DNA from 3 places in the Sporosarcina sp. OR05 genome. Region 3 is predicted to be linked to each of the others. Evidence: riboswitches for the same ligand, from Rfam matches in the RefSeq annotation. Region 3 holds a riboswitch; each other region holds the start of a gene.
What was found. A riboswitch is a leader RNA that binds a small molecule or an ion and turns the genes downstream of it on or off. The one in region 3 is predicted to bind thiamine pyrophosphate.
Positions count from the first base shown of each region.

Region 1: another riboswitch for thiamine pyrophosphate. It lies ahead of thiM (hydroxyethylthiazole kinase); the one in region 3 lies ahead of NRI27_RS15510 (YkoF family thiamine/hydroxymethylpyrimidine-binding protein).
Region 2: another riboswitch for thiamine pyrophosphate. It lies ahead of NRI27_RS07530 (3-oxoacyl-ACP reductase); the one in region 3 lies ahead of NRI27_RS15510 (YkoF family thiamine/hydroxymethylpyrimidine-binding protein).

Region 1 is NZ_JANKJL010000004.1:57,398-65,316, forward strand. Features, by position in the region: gene thiW (energy coupling factor transporter S component ThiW) at 1-218, opposite strand, end outside; gene thiE (thiamine phosphate synthase) at 215-835, opposite strand; gene thiD (bifunctional hydroxymethylpyrimidine kinase/phosphomethylpyrimidine kinase) at 861-1,691, opposite strand; gene thiM (hydroxyethylthiazole kinase) at 1,688-2,446, opposite strand; TPP riboswitch at 2,524-2,742, opposite strand; gene NRI27_RS08750 (DUF3238 domain-containing protein) at 2,991-4,187, shown strand; gene NRI27_RS08755 (alpha/beta hydrolase) at 4,420-5,022, shown strand; gene wrbA (NAD(P)H:quinone oxidoreductase) at 5,040-5,642, shown strand; gene NRI27_RS08765 (vWA domain-containing protein) at 6,043-7,404, shown strand; gene NRI27_RS08770 (hypothetical protein) at 7,533-7,919, shown strand, end outside.
Region 2 is NZ_JANKJL010000003.1:97,712-105,630, reverse strand. Features, by position in the region: gene NRI27_RS07545 (plasmid pRiA4b ORF-3 family protein) at 1-202, shown strand, start outside; gene NRI27_RS07540 (catalase) at 544-2,196, opposite strand; gene NRI27_RS07535 (LLM class flavin-dependent oxidoreductase) at 2,818-4,134, opposite strand; gene NRI27_RS07530 (3-oxoacyl-ACP reductase) at 4,153-4,905, opposite strand; TPP riboswitch at 5,040-5,140, opposite strand; gene NRI27_RS07525 (hypothetical protein) at 5,669-5,818, opposite strand; gene NRI27_RS07520 (hypothetical protein) at 6,274-6,627, opposite strand; gene NRI27_RS07515 (hypothetical protein) at 6,875-7,087, shown strand; gene NRI27_RS07510 (hypothetical protein) at 7,431-7,919, opposite strand, start outside.
Region 3 is NZ_JANKJL010000014.1:5,892-13,810, reverse strand. Features, by position in the region: gene NRI27_RS15530 (dipeptidase) at 1-362, opposite strand, end outside; gene NRI27_RS15525 (energy-coupling factor transporter transmembrane component T family protein) at 802-1,557, opposite strand; gene NRI27_RS15520 (ABC transporter ATP-binding protein) at 1,538-2,911, opposite strand; gene NRI27_RS15515 (ECF transporter S component) at 2,898-3,479, opposite strand; gene NRI27_RS15510 (YkoF family thiamine/hydroxymethylpyrimidine-binding protein) at 3,482-4,063, opposite strand; TPP riboswitch at 4,144-4,249, opposite strand; gene NRI27_RS15505 (hypothetical protein) at 4,426-4,626, opposite strand; gene NRI27_RS15500 (YecA family protein) at 4,672-5,670, opposite strand; gene NRI27_RS15495 (hypothetical protein) at 5,862-6,353, opposite strand; gene NRI27_RS15490 (ATP-binding protein) at 6,497-7,075, opposite strand; gene NRI27_RS15485 (MFS transporter) at 7,205-7,919, opposite strand, start outside.

The DNA.
Region 1 (7,919 bases), on a different contig from region 3:
GCGAGTAATGACCCTGTGCCAGTCAATACTCGAATAAGTCCCGTCAAAAATGCAATAACAACTGCGGGAATCGGTCCTAACAAGATGGCTGCAACTACGTTTACAGCATGCTGGACTGGATACGCGCGTGCTATGCCTGCGGGGAATGAAACGAATGTCGAGCCGGCAACTGCTATTGCAACAAACATCGTCATGATAACCATTTTTCGCGTGTTCATAAAGGAACCCCTTCTTTCTCTATAGATTCAGCAAACGCTTTAGTCGCCGCATAGACATCCGTTGCTCCAGCAATTGCTGAAATGACCGAAACCCCGTTTGCGCCCGCAGCAAACACAGGTGCAAAATTATCGACAGTAATGCCGCCGATGCCGACAATCGGTAAATCAGGATAAACAGACCTTGTCGTCTGAATGAACTGTGTGCCAGCTACCGGTTTTGCGTCCGGTTTTGAAGTAGTCGTGTAGACAGGTCCCATTCCGATGTAATCAGCACCCGCTTCAATTGCGGCTAGCACTTCATCCGACGTATGTGCAGACACGCCGAGTATTTTCCCAGTGCCAAGCCGTTTTCGAACAATCGCTGCCTGTTCATCTTCTTGCCCAACATGTACCCCGTCTGCATCAAGTGCTAAAGCAAGGTCCACATCATCGTTCACGATGAACGGAACACCATATTCCTTGCACAACTCTTGGCATTGTCGAGCAAATTCCAGCAATGCTTCGCCTCTTTTCGCACCCGGCCCTTTTTCTCGTAACTGAAAGCAAGTAATGCCGCCACGCAAAGCGCACTCGAGCACATGTAGAGGGTCCTGCGTTCCTGTATTCGTCGAACCCATTATGAAATATAGTGCCAGTTGCTCTTTATTCAATTATGACAACCTCCTTTGCATCCTGCTTCAATCGATTATATGCCCAGTGATTCGTTGGCCCGTGACCTCCGCCTAATTGTAAGCCATCCGATATGGCCGCTTGAATAAATACCTTCGCTTCACGCACTGCTTCCTGCAAACTTTTTCCTTGCGAAATGAATGCAGTAATTGCGGCAGAAAACGTGCAACCCGTACCATGCGTATCTTTTGTAGCAATCCGTTCTGATTTTATCGTGAATGAATAGCCGTCTGCCCCGAAGAAAAAGTCTTCCGCAAACTGCGCATCATTGCTATGTCCTCCTTTTAAAATGACCGCTTTTGCCCCTGAACTAAGAATCCGGTTCGCTGCTTCTTCGTAATCAGCTGTCGACTGAATCGTCATATCCGCAAGCACTTCCGCTTCCGGAATATTTGGCGTGACGAGAGTAGCAAGAGGAAGTAAATGTGCTTTCAAAGCAGTAACGGCTTCATCTTTAAGTAAAGATGCGCCACCTTTTGCGATCATCACTGGATCAATCACGAGGGGTGGGCAGCCATTGTTCCTTAATGAAACTGCTACCGCCTCAATAATGTCGGCTGAAAATAGCATCCCTGTCTTCACGGCTCCTACTGAAAAATCGTCCAGCACAGCTTGTATTTGAGCAGTTACACCTGCCGCCTCAATCGGGTAGACACCGTGTACGCCTAACGTATTTTGTGCAGTAACAGCCGTTAACGCGGACGTTCCGAATACACCAAGCTCTTGGAACGTCTTCAAATCCGCCTGTATACCAGCCCCCCCGCCACTATCTGAACCTGCAATCGTCAAAGCTACTGAAGTCATAGCAAATCCTCCTCTGTTATTGCATAAAGTGCGTTCAATAAATTCACAGCAAAGTCTCCTGGTCCAGTAGATAGTGCCGCTGCCTGTTCACCTGCTCTTTTATAAATAGCCAAAGCGTTTTCCGCTGCTTCCAACTTGTGATCGTCTGCCACTGCAACAAATGCAGCAACGACCGCACTTAACAGGCAACCTACGCCTGTGACACGTGTCATAAGTGAATGGCCCCCAGCAATTCGCACGACCTTTTTGCCGTCTGTAACAAGATCCTCAACACCGGTCACTGCAACAAGACAGCTGTATCGCGTCGCCACTTCAAGCGCGAGCTGTTCCAAATCTGCCTCTCCATCTCCTGCATCAACCCCTTTTGCTTGCCAATCAATTCCTGCAATTGCTGCAAGTTCCCCAGCGTTGCAACGAATAAGGGATACAGGCACTTTCTCTAAAATCGATAGGACAGCGGCTTTTCGGAATGAGGTCGCTCCAGCACCGACTGGATCGAGGATGACCGGAATGCCATTAGCCGCCGCACGCTCCCCAGCAAGGCACATCGCCTCAACACTGACCGCTTTAAGCGTACCGATATTCAATACGACAGCTGATGAAACAGCCGCCATATCCGCTGCTTCTTCAACCGCATCCGCCATGACAGGGGAAGCTCCTAGTGCAAGCAAGCCATTCGCTTGGAAATTCGCAACAACAATATTCGTAATGCAATGAATCAACGGTTTTTCGTCTCGTAGTTTTTGTAAATACATCGTCAACATACCTCCATATATGCAAAAAAGCCGCTCCTGACAGGGCGTCAAGAAGCGGCTTGCAAATTCAATGGATAGAAGTTGCGCACCCACTTCCCTCCGCTGGTATCAACCAGATCAGGTTCAAAGGGTCCGCGTATTCATACACGTCTCAGCCTAGCGCATTGCATGTTTCATTTGCTATCAGCTCTGTCCGGTATCTAATGTTTCACCATGATATACGCATAGTGAACATGAAATCGGTACGAGTGTTTTGCAAATTTACACACGTGCATAAGGCACCCCTAGTGGCAATTTTACGATTTGTTTTCAAAATTACTATAACATAGTTTCACAGATTCGCAAGAAGGGCAAGGAAATAGTAATGGGTACATTCAAGCATGTTGATGCATATAAGCATACGCCATGTACGCGGATAGTGACTGGGACGCACAATCGTTAATGGAAAGATCGTTCACTTTCGCATAAGCTGTTCAATTGATTGGTACGTTATGTTTAGCGATGTTGAAAGTTCCCCAAAATAGAGGAAAAGGGAGGCGCAAACATGTTATTTGAAATACAGTCTGTAAAGCATGAACATGATTTGATTTCATTCACATGGAATGATGTCGGAGGTTTTTACAACGTGTATAAAGATGGTGAACATGTCTATGAAGGAACCGTGCCGGAATTTCAAGACGGGGATTTCAAACATGGTAAATTCTATCATTACATGGTAGAACGTGTTGAGGATAATCAAGTCGTCGATGTCATTGCATTGCAAACGTCTGCTTTTGCTGAAGAAAAGAACGTCGAGAATCCCTTGCAATCTCTTGTCATGACGACAATCGTAGCGAAAACGCAAATCGCCTTGTCATGGGAAGGTATGAAGGACATAGAAGAATACGGCATTTATCGGAATGGAAAATTTGTAAAGATGGTCAACACAAATTGGTACATCGACCGGGATATTGACATGGACGAATCATACGACTATATGATTCGAGCAAGACGTCCGCTTGAAAAATCAGAGGAGCGTTTGACATCCGTTAAATCGGTTTTGTCTAATGTGTTTGGTTCGCTGCATCCCAATTCATCACGTAAGGAAGCTGCTATTGAAACATTTTCGACCGTCAAGTGGATCGGCAAGCCGCGAGAGCTTTTACAGCCAGTGAATGAAAGGGAAAAGACGTTGCATCCTATAGATCGATGGAAATTACGTTATACAACGTTTCTTGCAGAGGAATGGGTACGGAATCCAAATTTGTTGTCACCCAATCATTATTTCAAAGGAGACGCCCGTGACTTTGATCCGAATGGCGATGGTTTTCGTACGCGTGTCGATATTGAGCTCGCGTACGATGAAAAAGGTGAACCGCTGACGTTTACAAAAGAGGTAGGTCCGTCAATTGCATATGACCATTTAAAAAACTTCCGGGAAAAAGCACGAGCTTCTTCAGACGGGATTACGCTGCAACGCAAAGATCACAAAAAAGGAGAATCCGGATTTCTTCTCGAACATGCAGTAGGCAATCCATTGACAACAGCGCCACTCATTGACTATGAAGTGTCTGCAGTGTTTAAACGGCATGGAACGTTCGATATGTGCGGCTATTTTGACCCAGCACCCCATCATGAAATTTACTTGATGAAGGGGAGAGGGGAAGCGTGGAAGCCAGTGTTACAAGTTGAAAGTAGAGGACTTGCCTTCATGTCGGATGCAATTGCCTATCACTATTGGCGTTGTTCAAACTTTGAGTAATCATTCTGCTGAAATCAATCAACATTTTTGACAACTTAGAATATCTTTGGTACATTTATCTTGAATTCAAGATATCTTAATTCGAGATATTGGTAAGCGGTACTAACAAGAAACGACTGCTACTAGGCTGAATTTTGCAGTGGGTAGCTCATTGTGAGCAGTTCCTCGACCAATTGGAAGCGTAGATCATACCGTTTCATGTACGAGAAGTAAATCGAAAGGGGGGAGCATGATGAAGCACGTCTTTGAACAAGGAACATCTAAACGGACATTTTTGCTGTTGCACGGAACAGGGGGAAACGAACACGATCTGTTACCGTTAGCAACATTGATAGACCCGGATGCTTCGGTGTTAAGTGTCCGAGGTAACGTGTTAGAGAATGGTATGCCTCGTTTTTTCAGAAGACTGGCAGAAGGCGTTTTTGACGAAGAAGATTTAGTGTTCAGAACGAATGAATTACATGCGTTTTTGGATGAAGCAGCTGAGAAATACGGGTTCGATCGATCAGAAGTCGTAGCTGTAGGCTATTCAAATGGTGCGAATATTGCAGGGAGCTTACTATTCCACTATGCTGATTCACTAAAAGGAGCGATCTTGCATCATCCGATGGTACCTAGGCGAGGGATTGAATTACCGGATCTCAGCAAAGTTCCGGTGTTCATTGCCGCAGGGAAAAATGATCCGATTTGTCCGGCGAAAGAAACGTTGGATTTGTTGTCGCTTCTAACAAATGCAGGTGCACGTACAGAAGTCCACTGGGAAATGAACGGCCATGCGTTAACGCAATCAGAAGTGCAGGAAGCAGCAAGTTGGTATAAAGAATTTCTACAATAAGAAAAGGGGTTTTACTCATGACGAACACAGCGATTGTTTACTACAGTTCAGGTGGTACGAATTATCAGTTGGCACAATGGGCAGCAGAAGCAGCGAAGGAAATGGGTTCCGAAGTACGCGTGTTAAAAGCTGCAGAAACAGCTCCTCAAGCAGCAATCGACTCAAATCCGGCATGGAAAGCACATGTGGAAGCGACGAAAGATGTGCCTGAGGTGAAGCCAGAAGACCTAGAATGGGCAGATGCGATCATCTTCAGTGTACCGACGCGTTTCGGCAATATGCCCGGCCAAATGAAGAATTTCTTAGATACGACAGGTGGCCTATGGGCGAAAGGTAAGCTTGCGAATAAAGCGGTCAGTGCCATGTCTTCCGCACAAAATCCACATGGTGGCCAAGAAGCAACAATCCTCTCTTTGTATACGACGATGTATCACTGGGGTGCTATTGTTGCGGCCCCGGGTTATACGGATCCAGTCACATTCGGTGCGGGTGGAAACCCATATGGCACGAGCGTAACAGTCGGTCAAGATGGCAAAATGATTGAAGACGTGGAAGCAGCAGTAAAGCATCAGGCAAAACGTACGGTGAAAGTAGCCGAAGCGTTGAAGCATTTAAAATAAGCTAAAGCAAACCGCATGCATCAAGTTCAACAAACTTGGTGCATGCGATTTTTTTCTCTGTATCTATGGAGGAGGCTTCAATTGTGTCGCAACGTAAAGATTTCGCATCACAACGTAAAGGTTTCGCATCACAATATACTCTAATAGCTACAATATCATATTGATTCAATTTGTGTAGAGTAAGTATTGTCGAGGACTTTTGGTATAGTGTGACATTCGGGACTAATTATTCTTCTTTTCTGTTTTCTATCGTGTTTATTCCTTCGACTTGATAAAATGGCGATAGATTCCAATGAGAGGATGGAAATAAATGTGAAATTGGTCAATTCGTTTAGTAGTCATCACTCTAGTATCGATCGTTTTGATTGGTTGTTCAGAGAAGGAAAAGAAGGAACCTGAAGTGCTTCCGGAAACGTCAGCAGAAGAGACGGAACAGCATGAAACAACTGAAGAAGTGCTAGATGAAGAACTACCTGCTAAAACAAGTGATTTACAGGAAATTGAGGCCGTACAGATTCCAGACTCTGAAGAAACATTCCGCGCGCAACAGCCAGGGCTTTTTACTGCTGAAATCCCATACGAAGAAGAAACGAAACAAGTATGGGGGAGATTCGGGTTAGGAGATTATAAAGAGGCGTTAACCGAAAAATTAGAAGTGCTAGCTGCGCAATCTCAAGACCCGGAGTTGATCTTTAAAGCATTGAACTACTATGTTGGAAGTAATGCGTATGACCAAGTAGCAACCGAGTTGGAAGCGTTCAGTGTAGAATGGTTTGAACCTTATCTTCCAGAGCCTGGAGAGGTTGAGGGAAGTGACGAGGTGGAGCAACAGCCAGGCCAAGCAGTAATTCTCTTGGATGCTAGTTCTAGCATGTTGTTGAATGTTGAAGGAAAGCAGAAGATGACCATTGCAAAGAAGGCGACGTCACGATTTGCAAGTACAATCGGTATGCGTGATGAAGTGTCATTAATTATCTACGGGCATGCCGGGACACAAAATAAGTCGGATAAAGAGCTTTCTTGTACGACAATCGATGAAGTGTATCCGATGGGCAGTTTTAATGCGGAAAAATTTAAGAGTGCTGTCGATGGAGTGGAAGCAAAAGGATGGACACCAATTGCTGAAGCAATTAATTATACACGTGAACAAACGAAGGATGCTACAGGGAAGTTGACGGTCTATATCGTTAGTGATGGAGCAGAGACTTGCGGCGGAGATTCGGTAGCCGAAGCAAAAGCCTTTGCAGAAGCAAGTCCAGATCGCCAAGTGAATATCATTGGGTTTGACGTAGACCAAGAAGGAGAAAACCAGTTAAAGGCCGTGGCTGAAGCTGGAAAAGGCGAGTATATTTCAGCGAAAACGATTGATGAGCTCGATCAATCGATTACGAAACAATGGTTGCCATCTCTGACAGAGGTTATGAGTGCATCTAATTCTCTACTAAAACATTGGGGGCAAGGTCACAATGAAATGATCGATCGTTCGAATATTTCTTCGCGATTTTATTATGCCTCACTAAACGAAGCTTCTCGTATGCATGAAGCACTTCAAATAATGCGCTCTGAAAACTGGATTACGCAAGAGGTGCAAGATGAAGTACGAGCAATGATAAAGGTCAAAGAAGAAGATGCTCTCACAGTAAAGAAGGAAATGGACGAACGAGCAAGAACTCGGATTGAAAATGAACGACAAGAAATCGTGCAACGTGTGAAAGAATGGACAGACAGGATGTTTGAACTTCGAAGGACACAAGGGAAATAATGCTTGGAAGAATCAAAACTTGTAAGGTGTGAGACTGCCAATAAAAAACTGGTGCGAATTCATAATAGCCAGTGATGTGAGAACCTACTCGACCTGTCATCGTCCTATAAAAAAGGGGGTCGGTAGATATGAAAAAGTTCTTAACAATTGCGATGTGTGTCATCATTGTTGGATTAGTCATTAATCAAATGTTCAACAAAGACATCTGGGATGAAAACCGGGAACTGTTGAAGGAAAATGTACTTGCTACTGAAGCAACAGAAGAATCTGTAAGCCTCTCTTCTCTCACACCCTTCGATTGGGATCGTGTCTACTCAATCGATCCCTATGCTTCAAAAGAGGAGATATACGATGTAGTTGGCTACAAATGGGATAACGTCGAGCAAACGCTAAGCGAGGGAATGAACCAACTCGTATTTATGAAAGAAGATAAAGTTGTCTGCTATGTCTATGGCTACCCTGAAAATAATGGCTTTGGCATTTACTTTGAAGGGACAGAAACAGAAGGAAGAGCA
Region 2 (7,919 bases), on a different contig from region 3:
GAATGTTAAAGAAGAGATTCAGAAGGCTTTCCTAAAACTGACCGAGCAGCTTGGCGTCATACCAAAAACCATGACCGTTAAAAAAGACATCGCAATTTCACTAGCACCGGTCACGGACCAATTGCCAATTACAATGAATACGGTAGAAAAAATTCATGAGATTGATGAATTGCGAGATGCAATGAGCAGGATGCCATGGTGAAACCTGTAGAAAAGCAGTGTCTGTGTAAGAAACATTCAGGTTAAATCAACTATGCATAGGTACCTAATTTTAATAAAAGAGCAAACATCTCACGACAGTTGGATGTTTGCTCTTCTAATTTGACGGTGCTTGTGACAGAAACAAACATGTTAATTCAAGCAATTTGAATGGGTATAAAAGCAAATATAACAAACATTATTCTACAACATTATGAATTTATGTTTATGCAATTGTAGCGAATTAACTGAATTTAACCTAGGTACCTGTTTTCAGCTGACGTCTTCGCGCACGCCTAAAACACCCGCATGCCTTTCCATGCGGGTGTCCGTCCTTTATTCCGATCAATATGGATCTGCTTCGTTGCTCTTATCGACTGCGTCATGTGCAGCGTCGGCTGCTTTCGGCGTACCAAGACCGAATTTCGTCTTGCCGGACTCGCGACCTGGCAGGTATTCGTCGGCGGTCATTGTCTCGTTCTCTTGCATTTTCTGTTCGATGCCTTCTTTCACGCGCCGGCCGTAGACCTCATCGGCTTTCGTGAAATGTTCGACCATCGCATCCTGGATACGCTTGTCGCAGACGGCGAGGGCTTCGGACAGGTTGTTGATCAATTCATCGCGTTCCCAGTCCTCGAAGCTGCGGTACGTGTCACCGGCCTGGCCGTAGTTGTTCGGCCGGTCGATTGGCGCGCTCATCGCCGCCGCGTTGAAGGTCGGGCGGTGTGGCGGTCGCTCGCCTTTCGGTGCCTCCTGTAAACCGCCAATCATTGATGGTTCATAGTTGATATGCGGATTGTCGCCCGCTTCGTTCGGGTCGCGGTGGTCCATCTGGCCGCGCATCTGATTCGTGCGGACCGCAGTTTTTGGCGCGTTGGATGGCAGTTGCAAGTAGTTGGATCCAATGCGGTAGCGCTGCGTATCCGAATAAGAGAACGTCCGTCCCTGCAACATTTTGTCGTCGGAGAAATCCATGCCATCGACGAGGACGCCGGTTCCGAATGCCGCTTGCTCGATCTCCGCATGAAAATCAACCGGATTCCGATCAAGTACCATCCGTCCGACCGGCAGCCACGGGAATTTATCTTCCGGCCACAGTTTCGTGTCGTCCAGCGGATCAAAATCAAGTTCGTCGTGGTAGTCATCTTCCATGATTTGGACAAACAGTTCCCACTCCGGATAGTCGCCGCGCTCGATCGCTTCATAGAGATCCTGCGTCGCATGGCCGACGTTCTTCGCTTGTATCTTATCGGCCTCTTCCTGCGTCAAGTTCCGGATGCCCTGCTTCGGCTCCCAGTGGTACTTCACGAGAACCGCCTCGCCTTTATCGTTCACCCATTTATACGTGTTCACCCCAGAGCCTTGCATATGGCGGTACGTCGCAGGAATCCCCCACGGTGAGAACAGGAACGTAATCATATGGGTCGCTTCCGGCGAGCGGGAAACAAAGTCGAACATGCGCTGCGGATGCGGAATATTCGATGCCGGGTCCGCCTTGAATGCATGAATCATATCCGGGAACTTCATCGCATCACGGATGAAAAAGATCTTCAAGTTATTGCCGACGAGGTCCCAGTTGCCGTCTTCCGTATACATTTTCACCGCAAAGCCTCGCGGATCCCGGGCAGTTTCAGGTGAATCCTTGGCACCGCCGACTGTCGAGAAACGAACGAGCAACGGCGTCCGCTTCCCAGCACCTTGAAACACTTTCGCCCGTGTGTACTTCTCCACCGGCTCGTCCCCGACTTTGCCATACGTCTCAAAATAGCCATGCGCCCCCGTACCCCGCGCATGAACGACACGTTCCGGAATCTCCTCACGATCGAAGTGCGAGATCTTCTCGATGAAATGATAGTTCTCTAGCGTCGCTGGCCCGCGGTCTCCAATCGTCCGGATGTTCTGGTTGTCCCTGACCGGATGCCCTTGGCGTGTCGTCAATGTCTCGCGGTGTACGTCCTGCCCCTTTTGCTCATTCTGATTCGTGTCCTTTTCATTCAAAGAAATTACCTCCTACGCTAGTCTATTGGAAGTCCGCCAATTCAAAATCGGCAGTCGTCAATGTAAATAGCCTACCCTCAATTCAATGACAAAAAACACGAACTTTCGAAAGTTGCCAAGGGACCTTCTGCATCAGTTTTTGCTATTCTTCATGTACACTGGATTTCAAGTGGTGAAATGTTTGAAAAATTTTCGATTAAAATAGGCTTTCTGTTCTTTTGCCTACTTTTCTCATGGAATTGTATCTATTTTTCATGATACATCAAAAAATCACCCAAACTTACATAGATGTACAGCTCTCCACTTTATTGACACACGGCAATAAGCACCGAGATGTCCTGGAGACTTATTATAATGAAAGAAGACATCCATCATATCGTATTGATGGAAGCAAAAACGGACACGACGGGCGTGATTATGGGTTAACAAGGGGATGCAATGATTTCCTCAAGGGAACTGACAAAAGAGACCAAAATGTGTTGCATTCCTCCAATTTTGACGGTGCTTGTGACAGAGACAAGCACTTTGAATGGGTATACAAGCAAGCATAACATACAGTACACCTACAATATTCTGAATTTACATTTACGCAATCGTAGTGAATTGACTGAATTCACGCTATCACAAGCACCTGTTTTCAAGCCCTAAATATTCACGTAACGTATGACCTTCATAATCGTTTTTGTAAATACCTCTCTTTTGCAACTCCGGCACGATTAATTCAACAAAGTCTTCTAAACTACCGGGCAATGTCGGCGGCATAAGATTAAATCCATCGGCCACCCCTTCTTTAAACCAAAGCTCCATCTGATCGACAATCTCTTCCGGTGTGCCGATGAGCGTGAAATGTCCCCCACCAGCATTCAGATACCCCAACAGCTCCCTTACTGTCGGGTTGGTATCATGAATAATTTCCAGTATCGTCTCGTACCGGCCGACTGGCCCAGTAAATTCTTCGACAGGCGGCAATGGAGGAACCTTTTCATCCAATGCCCAATCGGAGCAGTCTTGCCGGATAAACATACTCAGCTGTTTTAGAGCTGTTTCAATAGGAAGTTTCACATCTATTGCGGCTTTCTTGGCAAAAGCCTCTTCACGGCTCTCTCCCACATAGGTGACTAAGCCCGGAAACACTTTAATATGTCTGTTGTTCGCGCTTTGTCTCACTTGCTCATTTAGTTTGTCTCGAAATCTTTTGGCTTGCTTAAGATTCCATGACACTGAGTAAACGGCATCAGCATGTTTTGCGGCTAATGCAATGCCTTGTTTGGACGCCCCTGCCTGCATCGCCACCGGTTTACCTTGAGGGCTTTTCGGCGTAGTGGACGGTCCACACACTTTAAAATAGGTGCCTTCATGATGGAATGGCGAGATATTTGCAGGATTAATCAACTTCTTCTCTTCACGTTGATGCAAAAATGCTTCACTGTCCCATGAAAGAAATAATTTATTCATTAACACAGCAAATTCATCTGCCTTTTCATACCGTTCATCATGCGAGGGCAGTTGATCCATGTTATGATTTTGCGCCTCAACATCAGTCATTGACGTAACAAGATTCCAACCTACACGACCTTTAGTAATATGGTCTAAACTCAAAAGCTGGCGGGAAGCTGTAAACGGATTGGAAAAAGTGCTTGAAATCGTCGGAACTAACCCGACATGGTCTGTCACTTGGGAGATGGCTGTTAAATTGATGAGCGGATCAAACCAAAATGCCGGCAATTCACTGGAACTCTTTCCTGCAAAAGATTGATTATCCGCAAAGAATACGACGTCAAGCAAGCCCCTTTCCGCCAACTTGGCCAAGTCTTGATAATAGGAAATCTCACCAATGCGTTCAACACTTGAGTCAGGCATGAGCCAAGCAGCTTGGTGGTGCCCGCACCCATACAGCAAAACACCTAAGTTCAATTGTTTCCCTTTTTGTTCAGTCACTCTCCACACCCCCATTTGTCAATTCATTGTTAAGCCGCCATCGACTGTATAATTCTGCCCTGTAATGCCGCTCGCATGGTATGAAGACAAAAAAGCTACCATATTTGCAACGTCTTGAGGGGTTGTCACTTTTTTCAACGGCGTAGCGTTCGCAATTAATTCAAATACTTCCGGCGTTGTAACAGCACTCGCATTCGTTGTTTTCAATAAGCCCCCTGAAACGACATTCGCTTTTATACCGTATGCCCCTAACTCGGCAGCGATATTGCGTGTAAAACCGATCAATCCGGCTTTCGCTGTCGTGTATTCATGATAAGGAACGACAGGATTCTGAAACAGATTTGTTCCGATATTGATAATACTTCCATTTTGTCGTTCAATAAATTGAGGAATGACACTTTGAATGACGTTAAATGCTGCTTTTAACGTCCCATCCAACTGTCCCTGATAATCTTCCCAAGATAGTTCACTAAACGGCTTCTGCTTGACTGGATCAAATTTGAAATCGATTAATGCATTATTGACGACCACATCAATTTGCCCGAAGTATGCCGTTGCCTTTTCCACCATGCGCTCTACTTCTGCACGATTGGTGACATCCGCTTGAATCGCAATCGCATGATCTTTTCCAATCTCAAAAGCCATCTTGTCGGCTGCCTCTTTGCTTTTATTGTAATTAATGACGACCCGAAATCCTTGGCTTGCCAATGTCCTTGCGATCGTTGCCCCTAATCCTTGACTACTTCCTGTTACCAACACGACCTTTGTCATTTCAACAGCTCCTAAACATGTAATAGTTGAATAGGCAAATGACAGCTAAAAAAAATACGCAACCTTCCAAAAGGAAAGTTGCGTAAAACAAATATGACACACTAAGAAAAAGACAGAGTCATCCCTCTTCATATGTATGAATGTTCACACTTTCCTACGCTAGCATCAACTAGATCAGGTTCAAAGGGTTTGAGTTTCTACTCATCTCAGTTAAATAACACCCCTAGTGCATCCTATTAAGTTTTTAAGGTTTTGTAAAACGATTGCTGCCATTTCTACTATTCTTATGGGTTTTCATCTTAAACCATATCATACTGTATGATCCATTACAACCGGACCATTTATTACCTAATATGTTGTCCTTCCAAACGGTCATTCAATAAAGGAGCTCAAATAAAGACGCTGGGACAAAACTCTAAATAGACCGTTCCTCTGCGCTCCAAAGGCACGCTTTCCGCGGGGCGCGCTTGAGCCAATCGAACAACGAAGAGTTCGATTTGCCGTATTTCTGCGTACTTTGCGGAAATTAAGGCATCCTTGCTCCCAACGCTACGCTTTTGCTCGCAAAAGCCGTTCTGCGTAACGGCTTTCCCTGCGGGGTCTCAACATTCGCGCTACAATCCCGCAGGAGTCGGCCTTTTTCCGCTCCGACTCACTAAAGAATTTGAAAAGAAACACTGGAAAAATATTAAAAACTGCATTAAAAGGCGAATTAGCCATAATGCAGTTTTTTTATGTTATGTCCCAGCCTCTTTCGCTCCAATTATTGATCTGTTTGTTTTTGCTTTTTATTCAAATACTCTGTACGTAACTTTTCAAGATGCTGCTTTTTATCAAACTTAACAGGCTTGTTTTTTTCATGATATTTAGTCACAGCCGATTGACCTTTATAATCCAATTGATATTTTCCCACTTTGTTCACCTACTTTTTCTTTTCACGACTTTAAAAGAGAATCTATTCATCAAATAGAATGCGCATTATTTAAATGTAGTATACCATTTACCTTTATTCGCGTACTGATTGCAGGTGTAGGAACTTTACTAATAAACACTACAACCACGACATTCTTGTATACACAATTGTCATGAATTAACTAAATTTAACCTGACACAGGTACCCGTTTTTAAGAACAAAGTTGGCCGAAAAAAGAAGAGCAGCAGTGGCTGCCCTTCTCCTATACGCGCTCTCTATCGGATTAATTTGATTCACATCTTATTCTCTACTTATAGTATACCATCATCTGATTCTCATTTATAGAGTACTTTTCCCGCCACCACTGCCTTATACTTTAATACTAATACTTTTGACGGTGCCTGTGCCAGAAACAATCACGTTAATTCAAGTAATTTGAATGGTTATACAAGCAATCATAAGAAACGTGATACATACAACATCCAGATTTTATGTATATGCAATTGTAGTGAATTAACTGAATTCAACCTTGCACAGGCACCTGTTTTAAATCCATTCAGACGACGGCTAATTGTAGAATAGCTGATAAAATCAATTCCAAGCTCTTTCTTAAATGCCTCGTCTGACTGGATTCCTGCTTCAATGTCCCGATGACTATGCCATTGTGCAACATTCGCCATAATAAAGAGTTTTACGATTGAGAAGTCAGTAATTTTATTCGTACCATTCATTAAAGGACAAGCTAAAATACTATCTGGTAAATTGGATAAGAGTTGACGAAAGACTAAATTAGGGTTTACACTTTTCATGGCTTACTCCTTTTTGTAGTGTAAGGGAACTGATTTAGTCGTCGCTTCCTTACCTACATTAGGAGTTTTTTTGTCGTTCTTCAAGTCTTTTATTCTATTTTTTATATAAATCATCTATTTTTTTACTGTGGTGCAACGCTAGTGGGCACCGGTTTTTAAAAAATTATCAAAATACATTTACAAGACAATCATTTCACGCGTATACTGAAAATATGTCAAAACGGTGAACGAGTATGGAGGAATCATGATGCAAATTAATTTCCTATATTTTATGAAACGACTAGCAACACTCGAACTTGTTCTGGGCTTTATCATCTTTTCGTTAGGTGTATTCGAAAGCGGTTTCACTATATCCAGCATAACAACGATGGTCGGATTCGGCTTTATCTGTGGCGGGATGGTGACATTCGGCGTCGGTCTGTTCGGCAGCTTGCTGCTCTTCGATCCGAAAACCGAATGAATGGGTCCAAAGACGCCGCATTGATTTTTCGTGTGTGTGTCCTATCCCGCCCTATCGGAATACCATCGTGACTCTCATACTGTAAAATACGCAGCCTCGGCAATTTTGATGGAATGATTTTTTTTGAATTTTGACGGTGCCTGTGCCAGAAACAATCACGTTAATTCAAGCAATTTGAATGGTTATACAAGCAATCATAAGAAACGTGATACCTACAACATCCAGATTTTATGTATATGAAATTGTAGTGAATTAACTGAATTCAGCCTTACACAGGCACCTGTTTTAAGTGTGAAAAAAATGACCAATTTCTACGCAAAATGTTAGGATGTTGTGCCGTTTATTATGTCAACTGGTACACTTTCACCGGTCTTCCCCGCGAATAATGTGATTCTTCCCCAACGCATACAGCTAAATCCACTTTGCATAAATCGGAAACGATCCGCTGGGCATTCCGCTCACTCATGTTCAAGTGGATCGCCAGATCCTTCGTTGTGAAATGGGCCCAATCCATTTTCCGAATAAGCGATTCAATTCGTTTAAATGTCTTAACGCTGATTTTTCCTTCTTGTAGTTTCTTCACGAATTCATTATCGTCCGTACGGTAAGAATAGACAAGCTGTTCATCCTTCCCCGCTGCATCAATCATCGTGCCATCTTCTTGAATAATGATAATTTCCTGCTTCCCTTTTTCCTTCGACTCCCGAACGGCACGGTTTGCATTTACCTCGGCCGTAAAGACGGTTTGACCAAAGCCAATTCCGACAGCAACAGTCGAGTCCGCTTCAAGTGATAGATGATCCACTTTTTCCTTCAATGTCCCGATTTTCCG
Region 3 (7,919 bases):
CTTTCAACATTTCCCTGAATGGATGCCTCCCCCCAATGCTCCATAAACGTCAGCCCTTCCAAACCGAGAAGAACATTTATTTTTCCAACCTTTTGCGCATCAACGAAATCCTTCGTTGTCGTACAAAGATTTACATGCTGTGCAGTCCGTAAATCATCTAACACGCTCTCCCGCAACATACGAAATCGCCCATACGGATTGTCACGAAACGCCGGCTCTACCCAAAAGACACAAACAACCGCGTCAACTAAACCCTTTTTCAATTTCGGATAATGAATCCGATCAAATACATTTCGCTCTCCTTTACTTCGGCGGAATGCTAGATCTGTAAATAAATCTGAATGCAAATCAAATACTTTCAAATTTATTCACCTCCTCTTACTAGATTTACATTTTAATATATTATAATTTATTCTTTATATTGAAACAAGTCCTTACTTTTCACTTCAAAAAAAACCTCCACTATTTTAGTAGCATAGTGAAGGTTTGATGATTGTTTGTAGTATTTAGAACCTGTTATATCAACTATTTCTTAGAGGATTCCAGCATAACTCGATCATTCACCGCATAATCGCGCTAAACGCCGCATATTCCGCCAAAACGCCGCATAACTCCTGAAAACGGCTCATAAACTCCCAGAACTCAGCATTATCCCAGGTTTCGCCGCATACTCGCGCTAAACGCCGCATAACTCCTGAAAACAGCTCATAACCTCCCGGAACTCAGCATTATCCCAAGTTTCGCCGCATACTTGCGCCAAACGCCGCATATTCCCCGAAAACGCCGCATACCCCGTCCCATTCATCCAATCCAAATCGAACTCGTACAACTAGCAACCAACAAAATAACAAAAAGCAGCCCCATCAGTCCATCTACTTTACCAACACCTACAACATAGTAGAAATGCTTTCTCTTTTCACCCGTAAACCCTCTAGCTTCCATCGCAAAAGCCGCTCGTTCCGATTTACGAACAGCTCCTGCAAGCATTGGAAGAAGTATTTTCCGCATGTTCCACAAACGCATAACAACATTATTTTCCTTGCTGGCTCCTCGTAATCGATGTGCTTGTTGAATCTGAACAAACTCCTCTTTCAATACAGGTAAAAATTGATAACCGACTAAAATGCTATAAGCAATCTTAGGTGAAAGCTTCATTTGCTGCATTAAACTTAAAATGAACGAAACAGGTTTTGTCGTCAATGCAAACAGCAAGGACAGACCCGAAAAAGCTAATACACGAAAACTCAATGACAATGCGTGATGTAGTTGTACTTCCGTAACGGGATAATTCCACAATGTCCATACAACCGTCCCTGAACGATCTTCTGCAAATACGATCGTCGTCCAAAAATACCCAAATGCCATGATGAAAAAGGGAATCATGAACAACAGCCACCGCTTCCACTCGATGCGACTGAACAGAAGTTGTATAAGCAACACGCCAACCCATACGAAAAACGGCGTCCATGGATCGAAAAAGAATGCTAGCGTAAACATGCAAACGGTCACGAGGATAAATTTCACCGAAGGATTCATTTCATGCATAGCTGACTTCATTGTCTACACACCCTTTCGGCTGCAGCAGATGATGCGCTAGTAACAATCCTTCATTCGCCCAAACTCTGTCCGCTTCAAATTTCCCTGTCAATTCCCCTTGATCCATAAGCAGCACGGAGTCTGCAATCGCATAAGCAAACTCCATATCATGCGTTACAATTACAAACGTCGCACCGTTACGAGCCCGTTCATCAATCAACTGAAGTAGTTCGAATAAGGCAGCGGCATCTTGCCCGGATGTCGGTTCATCCATCAAGATCACTTCCCGTCCGTCACACAGCATAGCCGCAATCGCAACTCTTCGTTTCTGCCCATGGCTAACGGCAAACGGATGGGCTTCAGCTACACGCTTCAAATACAACCGTTCCAACATATCCTGCACATCAGCTCCCCCGCCGAATGCCACCTCATCCTCTACACTTTTCGTAACAAATAGAAATTCCGGAGACTGCGGAACATACCCTAATTGTTCAGGTACAACCGATCCTTTTGCAGGGATAAGTTGACAAAGCGCTTTAAGCAATGTGGATTTACCACTTCCGTTCGGCCCTGCAAGCACTGCCACTTCCCCTTTTTGTAGATGAAATGAAGTCTTCTTCAAATATGGGGTAGACACATCTTGTACGAGCAAAGATTGTTCCACTTGCCTACTACTTTTTCGCTTTTCCAGTCGAGGTACTTGATCCATTCTTTGTAATTCAATCGTCCGGTCAAAAAACGTCCCCCATAAGTCCAGCCGGTGCTCAATTGCCACAACTGTAAATCCTTTTTGGTTTTGCAATTCATCCAACCAAGCAATAAACTTTCTAGCCGTATACGGATCCAAATGAGAAATCGGCTCGTCCAGTAATAATACATCCGGCTCCATAATCAACGCACAAGCTGTAGCAATCCGCTGCTTTTCTCCCCCAGACAACTGCTGAATGACAGCATGCCGAAACTCAATTAAACCTGTCATCGTTAACACATCGTCTATCTTCTCAGCCATCACACTACGGTCAACATCGAGATTCTCCAATGTGAAGGCAAGCTCTTCCTCTACCGTCAACATACAAAACTGTGCATCTGGATCTTGAAAAACAGTTGCTACACGATGATTCACTTCTCCTTGGGCATATGAACTACTTTCCCTACCAAACAACTTCACCGAACCCGTCATAATGCCATCACAGTTATCAGGATACAACCGATTGCATACGTACAGTAATGTCGTCTTCCCACTTCCACTCGGTCCAGTGATGACTACCTTTTCACCAAGCTTTATAGATAATGAAACCTTATCTAAGATCCATTTATCTTCATCAGGATATCGAAAACAGACATCTTCAAACTCGATCACTTCAGGCACGGGCATCACCTTTAACGGATCTCGTTATCGCATATCCTCTAAGGGATCCTGTTGCCAATAAACCATCAACGACCATTTTACCGCCAACACCTGCAATCATTGCACCACTCACAATCCGGATAGCCAACATCAACACAACATAGCCCGTACTGAAAACAGCAAATCCTCCAAGTAAATACCCATAGACAAAACTGAAAACAGCTGCACCAATTCCTGCCAACATGAGCACCCACACGTTAAATCGCTTATAACCTGTTGCTGCAAAAGCCGCTTCTGCCCCTAATCCTTGAATCAAACCTGCCAAAATCAATCTCGGTCCAACCGCATTCCCTAGCAATACTTCTATCGCAGCAGCAATTGTTTCTGACACGACCGCAGCCCCGGGTTTTCGAATAATGTACATACAAATAATCGATACAATGAACCAAATACCAAAAATCCACTCATATGCAATTGGGCCAATAAAACCAGCCCATATATTTCCGACATGTAAAAACAGTAAATAGACAATGCCAAACACAACAGAAAATAGAGACATGAGAACGACTTCTTTTAACTTCCAAGATTTCAACATACTCATCGACCTCCATGTGAAGGGCTATTTATACTCATCGACACCGTCATCACTAAATGCTTATGCTGGTCTGAACGCGCATGCGTAAAGGATTCCTCATAAAAAGCAAACACATCATGAATATCTCCGTGGATTCCGCTTGCATAGTGCATAGATTCATTGAACACACCACGCTCCTTCGCACGATCCACCTCACGATAAATGACATTCATGTAATCCGGATTATTCATCGGATACAGCGCGAATTGGGATGACACGTATTGTTTTGTAGTATCTATATTCGCCACTTCATCCCCTTTATCCAAATAAACATCACCCGCTGTATCTCCTGGACAGCCTGCGGAAAAAGTACCAGACATCGCAATGTGTTCACCTGTTTTCGCCGCATGTAAGCAAATCGCCTTTGCAACATTGAATACATGCACCTGTTTTCCTCTAATAACTGTTGAAACATCATCGGTATGCATCCAAACATTCGAAGTATCTGTTTGTTCAAGCGCTCCCTTAATGACTTCTACAAAATTTGCCGCCATCGGATGCAACGAGAAACGGAATCCGATAATTGGACTGACGCCACACTTCATTTGTAAAACCTCCTCGATTTTTTTACATAAAAAAACTACATCCCGGAAGATGTAGCCACTTGTCCAATCGTAAAAAAACGCGGAAAGTCACTACACTTCCCCACGCAAGTATTATCTTGATCGGGTAATAAGGGATCGGAGCAGTTGCTCGCATCACAGCCATAGTGGGCACCCCTAGTGTAGAAAACGGTATGTAGTTGGATGGAATGGATTGTCATTCATCACTTTTTTATGTTGAGCCCAGTATAGTGGAAGTTTGCGAATTTGTAAATGTATTCTTGCAAACTCGTACTTTGGTGGGAGATAAAATATTTATCAAACAGTTTCCTTACCGTTGTCATAGCTAGATATACATTTCTCATTCAAAATGGATACAATTCATCCACAACAATTTCTTCTTTTATCGGCTTTCTATTTTCATCTACGAGACCATCTGCAATTGCCTCTTCCCAAGTCTTCCCATATGCAAAACCGGACTCTGTGTAGCCTGCGATAAAATAGAAATACTCGTCTTGCCCAAACAACTGGTCATCCGAATACTTCTTTTTGTTATTCTTACTCACCAATCATAACCCCTCTGCTTGCTAGATTCACTTTACATCCCCTCGTTATTCAACTCCGATTTTCTGTTCCTCATACGCTAGTAAATCTTTATAATACTTATTCATGGATGAAGGGGATACTTCAAACGATTCAGCGATCTCTTTTACGGTCATCTGAATCGAATCAAAAAGACCTTTTTCTTGTCCAAAACGAATCGCACCTGCAGCGATTGCCACTTCTTTCCGTGCATTTGGTTGTTGTTCCACGAGGAAGTCTTCAACAATCTCTAACAGCTTGTCTGATTCCTGTCCGTGCTTATCAAGAAATGCCATGATGGACTGCAAAACACCTGCTTCGAAGTTGGTGAATTCACTGCCATCGTAGTTATCATTTGCAAGCATCTTCCAAAATGACATCCCTTGTTCTTTCATAAATTGCTCAGTCGTTTGGCCATCTGTCTTTTCAAATAGCTTGATGAATTCCGTAAACACTTGTTGGTGATCTGTTGGGAAAAAGATGAGGCTCGATACCGCTAAGAAATGATTTTCATTCTCTGTACCGTCCGGTAAAATAAAGCAATACAAATGCACACCGACAGGTACCGGTTTGTCAACCTCTCTTCTCAATTGAATCACTTCATCTGTTAAAGTTATTTTTACCGTCAAGTACTCTTCATCAACTCCCAATACCTCACCAATAATAGCTTGTGGACTTGTCCATTGGTCGATAACCTTTAGGACGGCTGGGCGAATAAGTTTCTTCTTTTGCTTCTCTAAATAGCCTTGCCATATATCTTCACGGTGATGGAAGAAGAATTCATCCAGTACAATTGCTTCAATCATCTCTTCAGAAAAGTTTTGTTGGAAATTTTGTTTCCATTCGTTCGCCAAATTCAAATACTCTCGGATATCTTTACGCTCCGGATACTCATCATAAAACGATTGTAAAACCCGCTCAAGTTCTTCTGAAGTAACTTCCGCAACCGAAACCGCTTCCTTCGATTCGCAACACTTTTTATATTTCTTTCCACTACCACATGGGCACTTATCATTACGGCCTACCATACAAACACACTTCCTTAATAAATTTGTTTTCCTTTTCTATAATATCATTAGATGATTGCAGGATAAACTATCGTTGTTTTCTCAAATTTCCATATAAAAATCATATGATTACATCTTCATAGTTTTCCGATTTAATAATGAAAATGTAGACAAAGCCCAAATTGCTTTTGCCTACACAGTTCGTTAACTATTCATTCACACATGACAATTACTTGACGAGGGGCCGTCTGTGCAGGAATGCTTCTTGTCGTCGCTGAATACGTGACGATTAAGTATCGATTGACTGGGCTACCTGTAAATGTTTGATCGTTTTCCAAAAGCACTTTCGTTTGTGGCGAAATGTTCAACTGCAAACTACCGTCACTGCTCACTAATTGACGATTGAAGAAGTCCACTTTCACAAACTCATTTGAGCGGTTCTTTGCCATCACGACCGCTCGATATTGCGGTGGATAAATGAGGGGTACAGGTACATCGGCATCATAAAAACCCGTTACAGCATCCCCTACTTTTACAGTTACATGATCCACGAAGTACGTAGACGGTTCCACGACAAAATTTACAATCGCCCCATTTCCATTTTCCACCGTGAATAACTTATAGCACCCTACATTAGGATCATTTTGCATGATAAAAAAATCATTGATCATTGTTACTGTCCCACTAAATGACATGAAATTCATTGTGATATCCTCCCTCCATTGACTACAACTTTGCCTAAATAGTCTATGCTTCACGTGGGCATATTGTTCTCTCAACACGAGAAGGGACAAACAGGTATATGCAAAGAAATTATATACTCCTCTTCCATTGTCAAGTTGGACAGTTATCCATTTGGTTGATTAGAACATATAGCTAACCGGACGATTTGTTCAATAACCTCATCGACTTGGGCACAATCCCGAATGACAAACAAGTGATCCGCTTCCCGTTCATCTGGATCGCTTATGTCTTTAAGACTTGAATCCGTTTGTTGTCTTTTGAGCACTTCTTCAAAAGTCGAAGCACTTCTGAAGATATTTTTATTACGTGTGCTCCTCGCGACACGTGATTCAAGCACTGCATCCGGCAAGTCAAAATGGACAATGATTTGCAAAAACGCACTACGTGGAAACACATTTTCCAATAAGTCTTCACGGCCCTTTCGATTACGGTTGGCATTACAAATAATTAAATGACAATCACTATGTTCTTTCGCATACTCTACCATGAGCTGAGAAATGGCATGCTTCAATGTATTCGGTCCCGTTGTCGGTTGAAGTGTTCTGTAATACGTATTGATGAATGCAGCATGGTTATCTTGGTCAATGACAATCGAATGATCAAGAGCCTTCTCAAGCATTTGCGCAAAAGTCGTTTTTCCACTATGTGTTTTTCCCACAGTCAATATGACGAGTCTTTTCAAAACAAGTCCCCCTTTTTTGAGCAAAAACGCATGTAAGCACATGAATGTTCACTTACAGAGTACCACATGAAAAGACTTACCTATCAAAAAAGCCATCCGATTTACAAGACGTCATCGGATGGCAATTCGTTAGTTGTACACTGCTTCTGTTACATGTTGAGATTCACTCTTTTTCAATGTCAGCATGACAATGAAGGAGAGTGTATACAACGCTGCCAAGTACAGCATTGCAACTTTCATATCATAATTTTGTAGAAGATAACCGACAAGTATTGGTGAAAATCCACCGACTGCCCGACCAAAGTTGAAAATCGTATTCGTCGCTGTACTTCTAATTTGAACAGGGTACAGATTGCCGATTAGCGCACCATAGCCTGCAAACATCCCGTTAGAGAAGAAACCAACAATTGCTCCCCCAATTAATACCCCAGCGCTTCCCGTTGCATAGGCGTATAAAAACACTGCACATGCCGAAGCGATCAGAAAGGCACCAAAAGCACGTTTCGTACCAAAGCGGTCTAAGAATCGACCAAATGTCAGCATTCCAATGATCATCCCAGCTGCCGTACTAATTGTCCAAAGCGCAGAGCTAGAAACAGATAATCCTTGTGATTGTTGCAACATAGACGGCAGCCAAATCATCAACCCGTTGTATCCTGCAATTTGAACAGTCGCCATAATCATTAACGCAATCGTCGTGAATGTCACACGAGGTGTTTCAAATAATTGGACCAGTTTTCCTTTTTCTACAACTTTGTTTGCTTTTTTAACTTTCTGTGCTGCTAGCCACTCAGGTGATTCATCTAAATTCTTACGTACAATGAAGGCAAAAATGACTGGTAAA